DNA from 3 places in the Arthrobacter sp. B055-34 genome. Region 1 is predicted to be linked to each of the others. Evidence: predicted binding sites of a transcription regulator. Region 1 holds the regulator's gene; each other region holds the start of a gene.

Evidence for each region. Region 1 encodes HspR, which represses chaperone genes until heat shock. Its sites were predicted from a motif close to AAGTTGAGTCNNNNNGACTCAACTT; they were not measured.
Region 2: AC5RWO_RS15930 (ATP-dependent Clp protease ATP-binding subunit) is a predicted target of HspR. The motif match lies at 3,004-3,028, and genes of this name have one in related genera.
Region 3: AC5RWO_RS19690 (Hsp20/alpha crystallin family protein) is a predicted target of HspR. The motif match lies at 2,724-2,748, and genes of this name have one in related genera.

Annotation. Positions count from the first base shown of each region.
Region 1 is NZ_JBNHFQ010000007.1:104,216-109,384, forward strand. It holds gene trmB (tRNA (guanosine(46)-N7)-methyltransferase TrmB) at 1-284, shown strand, start outside; gene AC5RWO_RS14420 (zf-HC2 domain-containing protein) at 315-974, opposite strand; gene AC5RWO_RS14425 (sigma-70 family RNA polymerase sigma factor) at 971-1,462, opposite strand; gene AC5RWO_RS14430 (COG4315 family predicted lipoprotein) at 1,671-2,216, shown strand; gene AC5RWO_RS14435 (hypothetical protein) at 2,268-2,444, shown strand; gene AC5RWO_RS14440 (UPF0758 domain-containing protein) at 2,553-2,927, shown strand; gene AC5RWO_RS14445 (heat shock protein transcriptional repressor HspR) at 2,857-3,282, opposite strand; gene AC5RWO_RS14450 (DnaJ C-terminal domain-containing protein) at 3,304-4,281, opposite strand; gene AC5RWO_RS14455 (nucleotide exchange factor GrpE) at 4,378-5,049, opposite strand; gene dnaK (molecular chaperone DnaK) at 5,052-5,169, opposite strand, start outside.
Region 2 is NZ_JBNHFQ010000008.1:125,507-130,675, forward strand. It holds gene AC5RWO_RS15925 (BCCT family transporter) at 1-286, shown strand, start outside; gene AC5RWO_RS15930 (ATP-dependent Clp protease ATP-binding subunit) at 389-2,989, opposite strand; gene AC5RWO_RS15935 (hypothetical protein) at 3,466-3,702, opposite strand; gene AC5RWO_RS15940 (GYD domain-containing protein) at 4,144-4,470, opposite strand; gene AC5RWO_RS15945 (alpha/beta fold hydrolase) at 4,651-5,169, shown strand, end outside.
Region 3 is NZ_JBNHFQ010000013.1:62,540-67,708, forward strand. It holds gene AC5RWO_RS19680 (LPXTG cell wall anchor domain-containing protein) at 1-1,381, opposite strand, end outside; gene AC5RWO_RS19685 (hypothetical protein) at 1,470-2,564, opposite strand; gene AC5RWO_RS19690 (Hsp20/alpha crystallin family protein) at 2,800-3,261, shown strand; gene AC5RWO_RS19695 (glutamate-cysteine ligase family protein) at 3,385-4,866, shown strand; gene AC5RWO_RS19700 (VOC family protein) at 4,943-5,169, shown strand, end outside.

The sequences.
Region 1 (5,169 bases):
GCGAGGCCTCGGAGGACTTTGACAATGTCCATGCCGGCGAACGTTCAGGCGCGGACAGTCCGCTGACCAAAGTCTGGGAAAGCGGCGTCGAAAAGGTGGTCGGCGGCGCCCCGGTCCGCGAGGGCAAACTGCCGGTCAGCACGGGCAACGCAAGCGAAGGTGAAGGCATGGACGACATCGGCGGCTGGGCGCCTCGTTTCGAGGGCCGGGCGCTGACCAGCTTCGAGCAGAAGGCGCATGAGGCGGGCCGGGAGATTTTCGATCTGACGTATCGCCGCAGGTAGCCGTAGGCGCTGGCCGCAGGCCCCGGGCGTTCAGTCCCGCGTGACTACCGAGGCGACCGGGACAGCGTCATCATTCTTGATCTCGACCCTGACGATCTCTTCAGTTCCGATGTCGGTAGCTGCCGTGAGCCGTGCCCGGCCTGCGGGCGTTGCCTTCCACGTGGCCACCTGGCGGGCCTTGCCCGTGGAGTCGGTGACCCAGAGGGACAACACCCCGCTGTCGGGCAGCTGTTCGCCGTCCACAGCCAGCTCGGTGCCCCACCGCTTGTACACCAGGTCCAGATCCACCTGCAGGCCGCGGGAGGAAGCCATCGTATAGCTGTCCATCTCCTGCTCGGGCGCCGTGACCATCGGTCCGACAACCGCACCGATGATCAGCGATGCCGCCGCGACGGCGGCAACCAAGCCAGCCACCCGGCGTCGTGCTTTGCGGCGGCGCACCGCCAATTCGTTCAGCAGCCGCTTGGTATGCTGCTGGATTTCTTCGATGGGCGGTTGCGCCAGCTCCAGCGCTTCGTCCCGCGGCACGGCGTCGAGCATGCCTGGAAGGCTCTCCAGTTCCGCGGCCTCCTGGCGGCAGACCGGGCAATCGTTGAGGTGTGCTTCGAAGGCCCTGGCCTCATCCCGCCGGAGACCGCCGAGGATGTAAAGCCCGAGCAGTTCGCGCAACTGCTCATGGTCGGCTTTCATCGCTTGACTCCCATTTCATCAAGCACGGACCGTAGAGCTTTCACACTGTAAAAGGCACGCGACTTGACCGTCCCCAGCGGTACGTGAAGTTCCTCGGCCGCCTCGGCGGCGGTCAGCCGTTGGTAATGCAACGCCAGAATGACGTTCCTGTGGTCCACGCTGAGCCTTGTCAGGGCTTCCTCCATAATCACTTTGAGCAAGAGCCGATCCACTTGGTCGGCCGTTGCCAACTCTTCTTCCGGCATGTTTGTTTCCTGGGCCCTGCTGCTGCGGCGCCTGTGATTGTCGATAATGACGTGCCGCGCGGTCCGGTACAGGTAACCGCGCATGTTCTCGACCTCCGGGCCCAGTTTCCAGACGCGCAGGATCGTCTCCTGCACTACGTCTTCGGCCTGGTCCGGGTCTGAAGTGGCGGCCAGCACGAACCGCCTAAGTGCCGCCGCATGGTCGCGGTACAACTGCGCGACCGCTTCTTCTTCCATCGACATCGACGTTCCTCCTGACCGGACAGCCCGGGTTCCGGAGCCCTCCGCAATCAGGAAGACGTGCCCAACAGCGGAAAGGTTCACCGGTAGGGAAGAAGAACATCCCCCAGGCGTTGAACCATTTTCGCCCGGCACTACGTCTTTGCCAATAGCGGCCTGCAACGGGCGGGCCGGGACCGAGCGCAGCCCGGTTGATCGTTAGGAATTCCTCATGAAAATCAAACTCAGTGGTGCTGCTGCCCTTATGACCGCAGCCCTTCTCGGCCTCACCGGATGCGGAGGCGGCGACGAATCAGGCACGGAAGCCCCGCCGCCGGCCGAGGAAACGACCGCCATGCCCGAGACCACCGAATCGGCACCGGGCGGGGCAAGTGCCCCGGCCTCCGGTGAAGCCGGTGCGATGGCTGGTTCCCAGCTCATGACTGCCGAAACCGATCTCGGTGAGATTGTGGTCGATGGCGAGGGAATGACCGTCTACTACTTCACCAAGGACGAAAAGGATTCCGGTGTCAGCAACTGCACCGGCGACTGCCTGGTCGCGTGGCCGCCTGTCCTGACGGAAGGCGATGCCCCGGAAGTTGAAGGCATCACGGCGGAAGTCGGAACTATCGACACCCCTGATGGCAAGAAGCAGGTGACCATTGACGGCATGCCGATCTACTACTGGCAGAATGACAAGGCCCCGGGAGACGTCGACGGCCAGGGCGTCAACGACGTCTGGTATGTAGTGGCCCCGGATGGCGAAATGATCCGCTGAAAGAAAGAAGATTAGTCTTGGTTCCCGATTGAAACCAAGACGTGGCAGGGCATGATCGATACAACCGAGGCCATGCTCATTCGTCAGACAGGCGGAGGGTCCGACGCGCGGGTGGACGAGGCCAACACGGCCGGAGTATCCACCCGGGCGGGACTCTCCGCCTGTCTGACGTCCCAGGACATGACTGGTTACAATGCCATGACTGCCAGTGAACGCGCTGCCGGGTGATCGTTACGGCCGGGCCCCATCTCTACAGGGGCCGTTACACACCTGCCGTGTCCACATGGTCTCGGCGCGGCCTTCGGATCAGGCGTGCCTGCGCCTAGCGTCGACCGTATGAGCACAATCGAAAAGAACCATCTCGCAATTGCGCAGATGCAGGCGGAAGACCGGCCCAGGGAGCGCATGGCGCGGATGGGCATCCGCAGGCTGAGGGACGCGGAGGTGCTGGCGCTGGTCATCGGATCCGGGACGCGGGATGCCAGCAGTCTGGAACTGGCGCAGTCGGTCCTGAAAAGGCTCGGCGGTCCGGCCGGGCTGCAGCTCGCCGACCCCGGGGAACTTCAGGAAGTGCCCGGTGTCGGCGCTGCTCTGGCCGCACGGATCGCCGGCGCCATGGAGTTATCGCGGCGGGCAGCTCTCAGGAGTGCGGCCGCCAGACCACCAAGGCCTGGCTCCGTGGCCGCGGACGCTTCCCGCGGGCCAGAGTAACAACGTCTCCGGCCAGCCCGGCGGCGAATACCCGGCTCGCTTCCGTTCCACTCTGCCGCCGCGTGCTTTCGAGCTCGGCGGTCAGTTCCTGCACTCGGGAGCGCAGCGCGTTCACCTGGTTCTCCAGCTCCAGGATCCGCTTGATGCCCTCAAGCGACACGCCTTCCTGCGACAACCGCTGGACCTCACGCAGGGTGTCCACGTCGCGTTGCGAATAGCGCCGCTGGCGGCCACGCTGCCGGGACGGTGAGACCAGGCCCAGCCTGTCGTACTGGCGCAGGGTTTGCGGATGCATCTCCGCGAGCTCTGCAGCTACGGAGATCACAAAGATAGGCGCGTTGCGGTCAATACCCATTGCTCTCTCCATATCTGTCGCCTAAAGCCTGGCCTTGGCTGCCAGGTTGGCGCGAGGATTCGCATCCCCCGTGGCCGCGGCGAATGCCTTGACGGCTTCTTCGGCTTCCTTGTTCAGGTTTTGTGGAACAACGACGTCAATGGTTACCAGCAGATCTCCCGTCGCCTTGCCCGTCTTAACACCGCGTCCCTTGACCCGCAGCGTCCGTCCTGATGGCGTGCCGGCAGGCACCTTAACCTTCACCGCTTCGCCGTTCATGGTCGGAACGTCGATCTGCGCTCCCAACGCCGCCTCATCGAAGGTCACCGGGACATGGATCCGAAGGTTGTCACCGTCGCGCGTGTAGAAAGTATGGGGCTGTACATTCACGGTAACCATCAGGTCGCCGCTGCCGGCAGGGCCGGGCTGACCTTTGCCTCGGACGCGGACCTTTTGACCGTCCTTAATTCCGGCGGGAATACGGACGTCAATGACTTCGCCGGAAGGCTCGCGCAGTCCGATGGTGGTTCCCTTGATGGAACCGGCAAAGGAAATGCTGGTGGAGGCGGTCCGGTCCGCACCTTTGCGCGGCGGCGCCTGCGGCGGCTGGAACCCGCCCCCGAACCCACCGCCGAATAGGTCGGCAAACTCGGGCGGGATATTCCCGTTGCCGAATCCGCCGGCTGAACGGCTGCGGGTGCCCTGACCGAACATATTGCCGAAGATGTCCTCAAACCCGCCGCCACCGGGTGTGCCCGCTCCCCCAGCGGTAAAGCGGGCCCCACTGCCCATCGCCCGGATGGCGTCGTACTGCTGGCGCTCTTCCGGATCGGAGAGTACCGAATAAGCTTCGGAGACGTCCTTGAACATCTTTTCAGCCGTGGCATCAGAGGAATTCGTGTCCGGATGGTACTTCCGGGCAAGTTTGCGGTATGCCTTCTTGATGTCGGCATCCGACGCGTCCTTGGAGACACCAAGGATCTTGTAAAAGTCCTTCTCGACCCAATCCTGGCTAGCCATTCAGGCGCCTCCCTTCGTGTAGTTCAAAGTCTATGGTGGCCCGAGAGCCCATGAGAGCCGGGGACGCCTTTACGACGTCCCCGGCCTCGTTCGGAGCTACTCGGCCGGTACAGCCACGATCACCTGGGCAGCACGCAGGACGCGATCCCCGGACTTGTACCCGGTCCGAAGGATCTGGCTGACCGAATCGACCTGGACATCCGCGCTTTGCTGCTGCATCAGCGCTTCGTGGATATTCGGATCGAACTCCACGTCCGTCTCGGAGATCGGTTCCAGACCGTAGACCTTCAGGACGTTTTCCAGCTTGGCTGCGATTGCGGCGAAGGGTCCGTCCTCGAGGTCGCCGTGCTGGCGTGCGGCATCGATATCATCAAGTACCGGAAGCAGCGAGTTGAGAACACCGATGATGGCCATCTGGCCGGCCACCGCGCGGTCCCGTTCCACCCGCTTGCGGTAATTGACGTACTCCGCCTGAAGGCGCAGCAGGTCATTCCTCAGCTCTGCCGCCTGTTCCGAGTCCACGCCCTGGGCTACCGACTCCCCGGCGGGAACGTCGGTACTGTTCAGGATCGCCTCGGCCTGGGACAGAGCGTCACCCTCAACATCCTCGGATGCGGGTGCCTCCGCGGCGGCAGCCTCCTCGGCTGCCTCCGCTTCGGCAGGTGCTTCCTGGCCACGGACCTTGCCCGTCTCCGGGTCAATCTTACGGTTGTCGCGGAAGCTCACCGGCTCTGACTCGTGCTCGTGCTCGTTACCGTGGTGGGGCATAGTTACTTCTTCTCTTCTTCCTCGTCGACAACCTCAGCGTCGACGATGTCCTCGTCAGCGTTGGCAGAGCCCTGTCCGGCGGTGCCGTCTGCTCCCGGTGCACCCTCGCCGGCTGCGCCG
Region 2 (5,169 bases), on a different contig from region 1:
GTTTGTCCTGAGCATGCTGTCCTCGAAGGGAAGCCTGGAGCCAAGCAAGCCGGTCCTCGGGCTGTGGGGCGGACTGACCGGAGCCTGCGCGGTTCTCCTGCTGCTGGTCGGCGGGCTAACGGCCCTGCAGCAGGCGGCGATGCTCTCAGCGTTGCCCTTCACCGTCATCGTGGCCCTCCTCGGAACATGCTTGGTCATGGAACTGAGGAAGGACCGGGAGTTCGAGGCTCTGCGGCACGCACGGCTCAAGGACCTGGAAGAAAAGGGTAAGAACACGCCGGCTTAGGTAGCTGCTGGTCAGATTAGACAAAGAGCCGGCCGGGAAGATGCAACTCTTCCCGGCTGGCTCTTTGGGTGCCTGACCGCTCAGGCAACGGTGCCGCAGGCCTTACGCGGCCATCGGCGCTTCCAGGCCTGCGGAAACCCGCAGCTGTCCGCCGTCGACGGTCACGGTGACCCTTCCGCCGTCGTGCAGTGCCTCGGTAACTAGCAGGTCCGCGATCCGGTCATCAAGCTCGCGCTGGATGACGCGGCGCAGCGGCCGGGCGCCGTACTCCGGTTCGTAACCGGCCTCGGCGATCCACGCCACGGCCTCCTCGCTGACCGCCAGTCCGATGCCCTGGGCCTGCAGCCGGGCTTCGGTCTTGCCCAGCTGCAGCCGGACAATCTCGCGCAGCTGCTCCTGGCTGAGCTTGCGGAACAGCACGATCTCGTCGATCCGGTTGATGAACTCCGGCCGCATGCTCTCGCGCAGCCGGCCCATCACCCGGGCGCGCAGCTCCGGTTCGGAACCGAAGCCGTCGCCGTCGTTGTTCGCGGTGAAGCCCAGGGCGCCGCCCTTGCTGGCCAGGAATTCCGAGCCGAGGTTCGAGGTCATGATGACCACGGTGTTGCGGAAATCCACCGTGCGGCCCTGGCTGTCGGTGAGGCGGCCGTCGTCGAGCACCTGGAGCAGCAGGTTGAACACGTCCGGGTGGGCCTTCTCGATTTCGTCGAGCAGCACCACGGAGTACGGCCGGCGCCGTACGCGTTCGGTCAGCTGGCCGGCCTCGTCATAGCCCACGTAGCCCGGGGGAGCCCCGACCAGGCGGCTAACGGTGTGGCGCTCGCCGAACTCGCTCATGTCGAAGCGCGCCATGGCCTTCTCGTCGCCGAACAGGGACTCGGCCAGCGCCTTGGCGAGCTCGGTTTTGCCCACGCCGGTGGGGCCGAGGAACAGGAAGCTGCCCACGGGCCTGCCCTCGTCGCCCATGCCCGTGCGGTTGCGCCGTACGGATTTGGCGATGGCGGCCACCGCGTCGTCCTGCCCGATGACCCGCTGGTGCAGGTCCTCCTCGAGGCGGGCGAGCCGTGCGCGGTCGCCCTCGGTCAGCCGTGCGGCGGGAATGCCGGTGGCGCGGGCGATGATCGCGGCGATCTCGGTCTCGCCCACCACGGACGGTGAGCGTACGACGCCGGCGCTCGCCCCGCCGTCGTTGGCTTCCGTTGCGCCGTGGCCGGCCTGGGTTCCCTCGGCGGCGGCGATCTGCTGGTTCACCGCCTCGATCTCGTCGCGCAGGCGGGAGGCTTCCTCGTAGTGCTCCTCGGCCACCGCGGCGTTCTTGGACGCTTCCAGAGTTGCGGCCTGTTCCCGCAGCGCCGCGACGTCGACGCGTGGACCCCGCTGCAGGCTCAGCCGCGCGCCGGCCTGGTCGATCAGGTCGATCGCCTTATCCGGCAGGAAGCGGTCCGTGATGTACCGGGCGGACATTTCGACGGCGGCGCGGATCGCCTCGTCGGTGTAGGTGACGCCGTGGTGTTCCTCGTAGCGGTCCTTCAGCCCCGCGAGGATCCGGACCGCGTCCTCGACGCTGGGCTCGCCGACCGTGACCGGCTGGAAGCGGCGTTCCAGTGCCGGATCCTTCTCGATCTTGCGGTACTCACCGAGCGTGGTGGCGCCGACCAGGTGCAGTTCGCCCCGGGCAAGGCGCGGCTTGAGGATGTCGCCGGCATCCATGCCGCCCTCGCCCGAACCGCCCGCGCCGACCACGGTGTGCAGCTCGTCGATGAACACGATCATGCTCTGGCTGTTGGCGCTGATCTCGTCCATCGTCTTGGTCAGCCGCTCCTCGAAGTCGCCGCGGTAGCGGGTTCCGGCGAGCATGCCGGGCAGGTCGAGGGAGACCACGCGCTTGCCGCGCAGCTGCTGCGGGACGTCGCCGGCCTCGATCGCCTGCGCCAGGCCTTCCGCGATGGCGGTCTTGCCTACGCCGGCTTCGCCGATCAGCACCGGGTTGTTCTTGGTGCGCCGGGCCAGGATCTCGATAGTCTGCTCGATTTCCTCCGATCGGCCGATCACCGGATCCAGCTTGTTCTCGCGCGCCAAAGCGGTCAGGTCCGTACCGAACTGGTCCAGCATCGGGGTTTCCGAATTTTCGGCGGCCGCGTTTGAGCCCTGCCGGTTGCCCGCGCCGTTGGACTGGGCTTCCCGGGCACCTTCCTGCAGCGACTGCGGCGTGACGCCGGCCGCAGCCAGCAGCTGTCCCGCGGGCGACTCCGTGTTAAGGACGAATGCGATGAAGAGGTGTTCGGGGTCGATGTAGGTGGACCCGAAGGAGCGGGCTACCTGGTGGGCGTCCAGCAGTACGCGCTGGGCCGACTGGGTGAGCGACGGCGGAGTATCCGGCTTTTCGTCCGATTCTCCCGGCAGTCGCTGCTCGGCGGCCTTGGCGATGGCGGCTGGCTCGGCGCCGGCCTGCTTGAGGTTGCTGGCGGTCGGCTCCTGTTCGACCATGACGCGCAGGATGTGCAGCGCGTCGACTTCGGAGTGGCCGTGGTCGGTGGCGAAGCGGGCCGCGTAACCGAGCAGCTCATGCGAGCGGCGGCTCAGCAGCCGGGTGATGTCGATGGGGCGCCGGGCTTGTGCGGCCCGCTGGCCCTGCAGGTAGCGGGCCAGGAATTCGTCGAATGAGCCGCTGCCTGATGCTGCAGGTCCGAAGAACAATGGCATGTATCCTCCTCAGGAACTTGAGTACCTTCGACTCATGTTAACGCTGAGGCTGGAGAATTATTCCGCCTGCCTGAAAAATTGAGCGAAGTTGGCTCAGGTCTGAGGTTCTTTGGGCTCGTCCGTCATCGAAAAACAATCCGGATGACATCGTTAGTTAACGTGACGGCGCCAGACTGGAAAGCGCGCCGCTATGGCAGGACTCCCGCACAAACCGTCCACTACGAAGATCGGTTGCTAGAGATGATCGCCCAAGAACCAGATCCCGCAGCTCCGCAGTCTCATCACGTTGGCCAGGAACGGCCCGACCTGGCCAACCTGCATGTTCGCGAAGACGTAGCGCGGGCCGGCCGCTGTGCCAACCTTCACCTTCCGACTGGCCGGACCTGCCTCCTGCCCGAACGCCATCCCGGTACCTGCGATTTCACCGAGCCGCGGGAAGCTGGGGAGGCGCTGCAGTGAAGCCGCACGCATAGCGCCTAGTGTCCACCCTTGGACCGGGAACGTTCCTGAGTCTTTCCCTTGGAGGCGTGGAATGAGTATTCGGACTTGGACCCGCTGCTGTCGGAGTACGAGTATTTGCCGTGCGTTTCCTTGGTCCCCTCGTCGTCCATGAGTTCATGGCCATGGCTGGCGATCTTCCAGGACGAGTCCTTGCCGTATCCGCTGTGCTCGTTGTACTGGACGACTAACTTTGAGTTGGGAGTCGTCACCATGTTGTACTCGTAGACAGACCCGGAATCTTTGTAAACGTGCGCTCCGTAACTGCTCCGTGCCGCCGACACGGGGCCAGCTCCCAACGCTACGAGTGCCACGGTTGCTAGTACGTCGGTTACGACTTTCAAGATGTTGTTGTTCATAGTTCTGCCCCAATTGCATAGATATAAACGGGATCTGTGCGCGAAGACGTCGTCGTCACCGCGCACACTTTCCCATCGGGCTAAACGCCCTCAGCTGTGAATTTCCCCTTCCGGAGCCCCGTCCCAACGGGATAACCCCGGAACCCCTGCGGGGAGGATGGATGACCTCCGACCGCAGATCCGAAATGAGATTTCTCAAGGTAGGAGCGGAAGCTGGGTACAAGCTGAAAATAACCTTGGCGAAGCCTTGGTCGGGCAAAATCGGGCCGAAAGTCCCGCCGTCGTACGTTTTTGAAATCAGGTGCCGGGAGCGCGGTAGCGGACCTGGTCGGCGTGCCGCAGCGCCTGCATCGTGTCGTCGACCGTCATCAGCACGGTTGTTTCCAAGGTGCTCAGCGCGCCGCCTCCGGTGATGGCGAGCGCCACGGCGGCCATGGAAACGTTGTCCGGGGCTTCCCACAGCGTGTATCCGTCATAGGAACCGAAGGCGTACCAGAAACCGTGGAGCTTGCCGCCAACCGCCTCGATGTACGCCTGTGCGGCTTGGCGCCGGTCCTCGGGCTTGCTGATCAACCTGGCCCAGGTCTCCGGAGTGTAGCTGAACTTTGAAAGATAGAGCGGCATGTCTATTCCTCTCGTCCACCGGACCGGCGAAGTTGCGGTTCGGCTTAAAGTCTAGATCCGGCAGCCTCGAAAAGATCGGGTATCTCCCGTCCTGATTGCGGGCTCTTTTCTGCGGGCTGGCGGCAGCAGTTTCGGGCCGGTGCGTACCATTTGCGATTGGGCCCGCGTAGGGTACCGGGCATGGATATCATCCTTGTTCCCGGATTCTGGCTGGACGCTTCCTCGTGGTCGGAGGTCACGCCGGCGCTGGTCGCGGCAGGCCACACAGTCCACCCTTTGACGTTGCCTGGGCTGGAGTCCGTGAACGCATCACGGGCGGGTATCGGGCTGCGGAACCATATCGACGACGTTGTTGCGGCGGTCGATGGGATTGACGGGCAGGTAGTGCTGGTCGGCCACTCCGGAGGCGGTGCCATCATCCACGGCGTCGTCGATGCGCGACCGGTGCGCGTGGCTCGCGCTGTCTACGTGGACAGCGGTCCGCTGGCGGACGGCGGCGTCATCAACGACGAACTGCCGGCGGAAGGCGATGAAATTCCGCTGCCTCCCTGGGACGGCTTCGACGAAGCTGATCTTGTGGATCTGGACGACGGGCTTCGGGCGGCTTTCCGTGCACGGGCCATACCGCAGCCGCGCGGGGTCGCGTACGACAAACAGCACTTGACCGACAAGCGGCGCTACGACGTTCCGGCCACCGTC
Region 3 (5,169 bases), on a different contig from region 1:
CTGGTGTTCCATCGGTATCCTCAGCACCGCCGGTTCCATTACCCACTGTTCCAGCCAGGCAGCCATTGCCACCTGTCGCAAAGCCTCCAAGGACCAGCCCGGCATCCAGACAAATGTCGGCAATTACGCCAAATCCGTCGCCGTAGCCAGCGTTTACGACCGTCTCCACCTCGGCAACAATGTCTCCGGCAACATCAGTGTCGACGTTGCTGAAATCATCGGTACCGATCACTTCGCCGATCACCAGCGTTGCATCCGCAAGTACGTCCGCATCGGTGGCAAGCAGACCGTCATTGGTACCGGTGCTGCTCTCCGCAGTGCGGCACGGCAGTCCGTCCGCCGAAAGTCCGGCGCCCAGCAACGACACGTCAGCATCAAGGCAAACGTCAGCGGCAACGTCGACCAGGCTGTCTTCATCAAGCGCCACATTTACATCGGCGGCGGCATCAACGTCGGCAGCAGCAACATCCTCGACCACCACATCGGCAGCCGCATCCTCCTCGACAATGACACCGTCATCGCTACCGGTGCCGCTCTCCGCAGTGCGGCACGGCAACCCGTCCGCCGACAGCCCATCACCCAACAGAGCCACATCAGCATCAAGGCAAACGTCAGCGGCAACGTCGACCAGGCTGTCTTCATCAAGCGCCACGATTACATCCGCGGCAGCGTCAACGTCGGCAGCAGCAACATCCTCGACCACCACATCGGCAGCGGCGTCCGCGTTGGTCGCTACTGCTGGGGCTTCATCCTTTTCTGCGACCGTTTCAGCAGCATCATCAGCTGCTTCGGCCAGAGCGCCTTCCTCGGTGCCTACCGTAGCTTCTGCCATTACGTCCGCATTAGCTTCCACGGTATTGTCATCGACCATCGCGTCAGAATCGGCGAGTACGACATCGGCTTCGGCTTCTACATCCGCAACTGCTTCCACCTCCGCTTCCGTCACCCGAGGTTCTTCGGCAATCGCATAGTCCTGTTCTGCTGTCCCGACGGCAACGTCAGCATCCGCAACCACGGCTGCCTCAGCTTCCATGGCCTCCGGCGCGGGCTCTGCTTCCACGGGAGCGGCATAGTCAACAGCGTCGCCGTCAAGTTCCACGTCGGCCATTACATCGGCCACTGATTCGGCTCCAAGCAGTTCGGCGTCGAGATCCGCGTCTACCTTGAGACCGCGGACCTCGGCGTCCACATCCGCTACGGCATCGAGCCCGACGTCGTCGGCGATGACATCCAGGTTCGCGTCAACTGCCACTGTGCTGTCCGGAGCAACCGCAGGCTCCGGTGGTTCAGATTCCGCGGCTGAAGCAGCCGCGGTACCGAGGACGAGAAGTCCTCCGCTAAAGACGACGCTGCACAGCGCCGTCCGCATTGTTCTACGCATGGTTGTTCTCCTGATTGAATCTGTCGCCGCCCTGTTGCGGGTGGCCATGGTCCTTGTGCTGCCGGTAAAAGGGCAGCGTGGACCAGAATCAATCAGGAGAGGAACCGGGATCCGAAGAACGTGAAGCGGGCAGACTCCAGGCCGAGCCATCGGCAGTACCCGAATTGGCTAACGGCGCGAGCAGATTAGAAAAAGGCACGTCAGCAGCGCCTTGGCCGGCGGATGCACTTCCGCCAGCGGCAGCAGCGCCGCTTCCGCCAACGCCTGCTGGGACGGCGGTCGGCGTAGCCGCGACGGGCTGGCCGGGATACGACTCCACGGCAGCACTATGGGCATCCTGGTCCGCGACCGCCGAAGGTGTGTGGGAAATTTGGGCCAAGAACTGGGCCGGAGTTGGTTGAGGTTCCGCCCGAGCGGGCGCTGCTTCGTACTCGTCTTTCTGGCGGTTGTCCGATGTACCAGCGGCGGTATCGGCGGGAACGACTTCGGCGAGGCCATCCGCCAGCTGGTTGCTGGGAACCTCAGCTACCGCAACGGAGACAGATGATGCATCCGCGGTCGGGCCGTCTTCGACGGGATCGACAACGGGAGCAGCAGCTTCGATCACCGGGGCGGTAGCAGGTGCTGCTGCTTCGACGACAGGTGCCACAACAGGTGCCGCGGCTTCGACAACCGGAGTGATTACCGGCTGTGCAGCGGCAGAACCCGTCTCAACGACGGGCTCCACTACATCTGCTGCCGTTTCGAGCACCGGCTCGGTCAGAGGCGCGGCTGATTCAAGGACAGGATCGGATACTGAGGCAACAGCGCCAGCTACCTCGTGCGTTGCCGCTGTAACCGGTTGCACGGACTGGGCGACTGACTTCCAAGCAGCGCCGACAGGAGCCGCAGCTTTTTCGACAACTGGAGTGACCTGTTCGGTCACAGCCGCAAGTTCGTTGGTAACGGGCGCCGGCTCGGCGGTCGCTGCTCCCACAACATTAGTAGTGGGCGTGGTCGCCTCGGTGAGCACCGCCGTCGTACTTTGAGTTTCTGAACTGAGCACTTCGGTCAGAAGTCCATCGTCAGCATCCGCGGCACTCGCGCCGGCGATCCCGAAAAGGCCGAATCCGGCGGTGGCTGCAGCTGTGAGCACGACCTTGCGCACCAGGACTGGCACACGGGACAGCGGCTCAACGCGCACCGTGACCACCCCCGTGACGACCAGTTTTGCTTCCGAATTTCAGGCTACGTCCGTCGCGAGCACGAGTCCAGAGGATTAGGTGAATCGGTTAGACATCTGTTCGCTCTGAGCTATGAAAAGGGTTAGCACTCCACCTACCTGAGTGCTAATCTATGAACGTAGTTGAGCGATGGTGACTCAACTATAGTGACAGGAAAAACCGCTCCGTACGGGGCGTGCGAAGGAGTTGATGACAATGGCCATGAAGTTTGACCCATTCCGTGAACTGGACCGCGTCGCCGGTGCCTCGATGGAAAACCGCCCGGGCCTGCGGCTGATGCCGATGGATCTGTACCGCGACGGGGACCACTACATTCTGAACGCGGACCTGCCTGGGATCGATCCGGGATCCGTTGACATCGACGTCGACGGGCAGCTGCTGACCATCCGGGCCGAGCGAACGGTGCGCGGCGCCGAAGGCGTCAAGTGGCTCACCCGCGAGCGCGAAGGCGGCTCCTTCCTTCGCCAGCTCAACCTGGGCCAGGGTATCGACATCGATGCCATCTCCGCCCGGTACGAAAACGGCGTGCTCTCGGTGTCCATTCCGGTCAGTGAGAAGGCCAAGCCGCGCAAGATCGAGGTCGTCACCGGAGCAGCTGAAACCGTGGCGGTGGAAGGCGCCGAAAGTGGCGACGAGCAGAAGTCGGTTGAGTCGTAATCCCTGACCAGCGTCCATGCGGCCCCTTGCCCTGCCGGGTGAGGGGCCGCACCCTTTGCCCGGCGCCTGCCGTTGGTGGCCCGCACTCTATACAAGGTGCCCGCGTGGTGGTTACCTTCAAACATGGGCTCAGAAGTCAAAACCAAGACGTTCAGCCGTGAGCAGCGCACCCGTTACCGTGAACGTCTGCTGGAAAACCTGGAAAGCTTCGGGCATTACCTCGCTACCGCCGAGTTCGCCGGAACCGGTTCCATTGGTATGGAGATGGAGCTGAACCTGACCAACTCGGACTGCTCCCCCGCGCTACGCAACTCCGTGGTGCTCGAGGCCATCGCCGATCCGGCTTTTCAGACCGAGATCGGCGCCTTCAACATTGAGCTCAACCATCCTGCCCTCGCCGTGGCCGGCCGGGGGCTTGAGAAGCTCGAGAACAGCCTGCGCGACCAGTTGAACCATGCGGACGAACGCGCCGCATCGGCAAAGGCCCGCATCCTCATGATCGGCATCCTGCCGACGCTCAAACGCGCCCTGGTGGAAGACATGTCCTGGCTCAGCGCCGGGAAGCGTTATGCCGCCCTTAATACTTCGGTGCTGCAGGCCCGCGGTGAAGACGTGCTGATGGACTTGCGCGGAATCGAATCGCTGTCCTTTTATGCCAAGAACATTGCACCCGAAGCCGCCTGCACCAGCGTGCAACTGCACTTGCAGGTCCAGCCCGCCGAATTCGCGCCGGTCTGGAACGCGGCCCAGATCGTCGCTGGACCGCAGGTGGCGCTGGCGGCGAATTCGCCGGTATTCATGGAGAAGCTGCTCTGGCACGAGACACGGATCGAAGTGTTCAAGCAGTCCATCGACACAAGGCCGCCGGAAATGCGCAATCAGGGTGTCCGGCCCCGGGTGTGGTTCGGCGAACGGTGGATCACCTCGATTTTCGACCTGTTCGAAGAGAACGTGCGCTACTTCCCCGCCCTGCTGCCGGAGCTCTCGCGGACCACCGGTAAACAGACCAAGGCCGGCGCACCGCTGCTACCGGAACTCCGCCTGCACAACGGCACCGTCTACCGCTGGAACCGTCCCATCTATGACCCCGGCGACACCATGCCCAACCTGCGGCTCGAAAACCGGCTGCTACCTGCCGGGCCCACCGTGGTGGATACCGTGGCCAATGCTGCCTTCTTCTTCGGGTTGGTCCGGATGATTAGGACGGCGGACCGGCCGCTGTGGTCCCGGCTCGCGTTCAAGAGCGCGGCCGATAACTTCATCAACTGTGCCAAGCAGGGACTGGAAGCCACGGTCTATTGGCCGGGCATCGGAGACATTCCGGTGGTGGAGCTGATTATCCGCCATCTGCTGCCGCTGGCCGCCGAGGGCCTGGCCGATCTTCGTGTAGCCCCGGATCTGATCGACCGATACATGGAGATCCTTCGCTCCCGCGCCCAGACGGAACAGAACGGCGCCAACTGGCAGATCAAGACCCTGCGGCTACTTGAAGCAGGCGGGCTGGACCGTACGGCAGCGCTGGCCGAGATGACGCGGCAGTATTCGCACAACATGCATACCAACGAGCCGGTACACACCTGGCCGGTGGAGGGTGCGGCGGGGTAACTGCTCCGGTCAAGACGCCTGGTTTGGCGGCGGAAACCAATGGCGGCCGTGTGCCGTCACTTACGAGGGAGAGCCGATGCTGCGAGGACTCACTACTGTCAGCTTCTATGCGGAAGATGTCACGGCAGCCATGGACTGGTACAGCCAGTTGCTGGGCGTGGATGCGTACTTTGTGCGGCCGGAACAAGGCCCGCCCGCCTACATAGAATTCCGTATCGGCGATTACCAACACGAATTGGGGATTACCGACAGCCGCTACGCACCTCGCGGTGCCGCTGCATCACCGGCCGGTGCCGTCGTCTT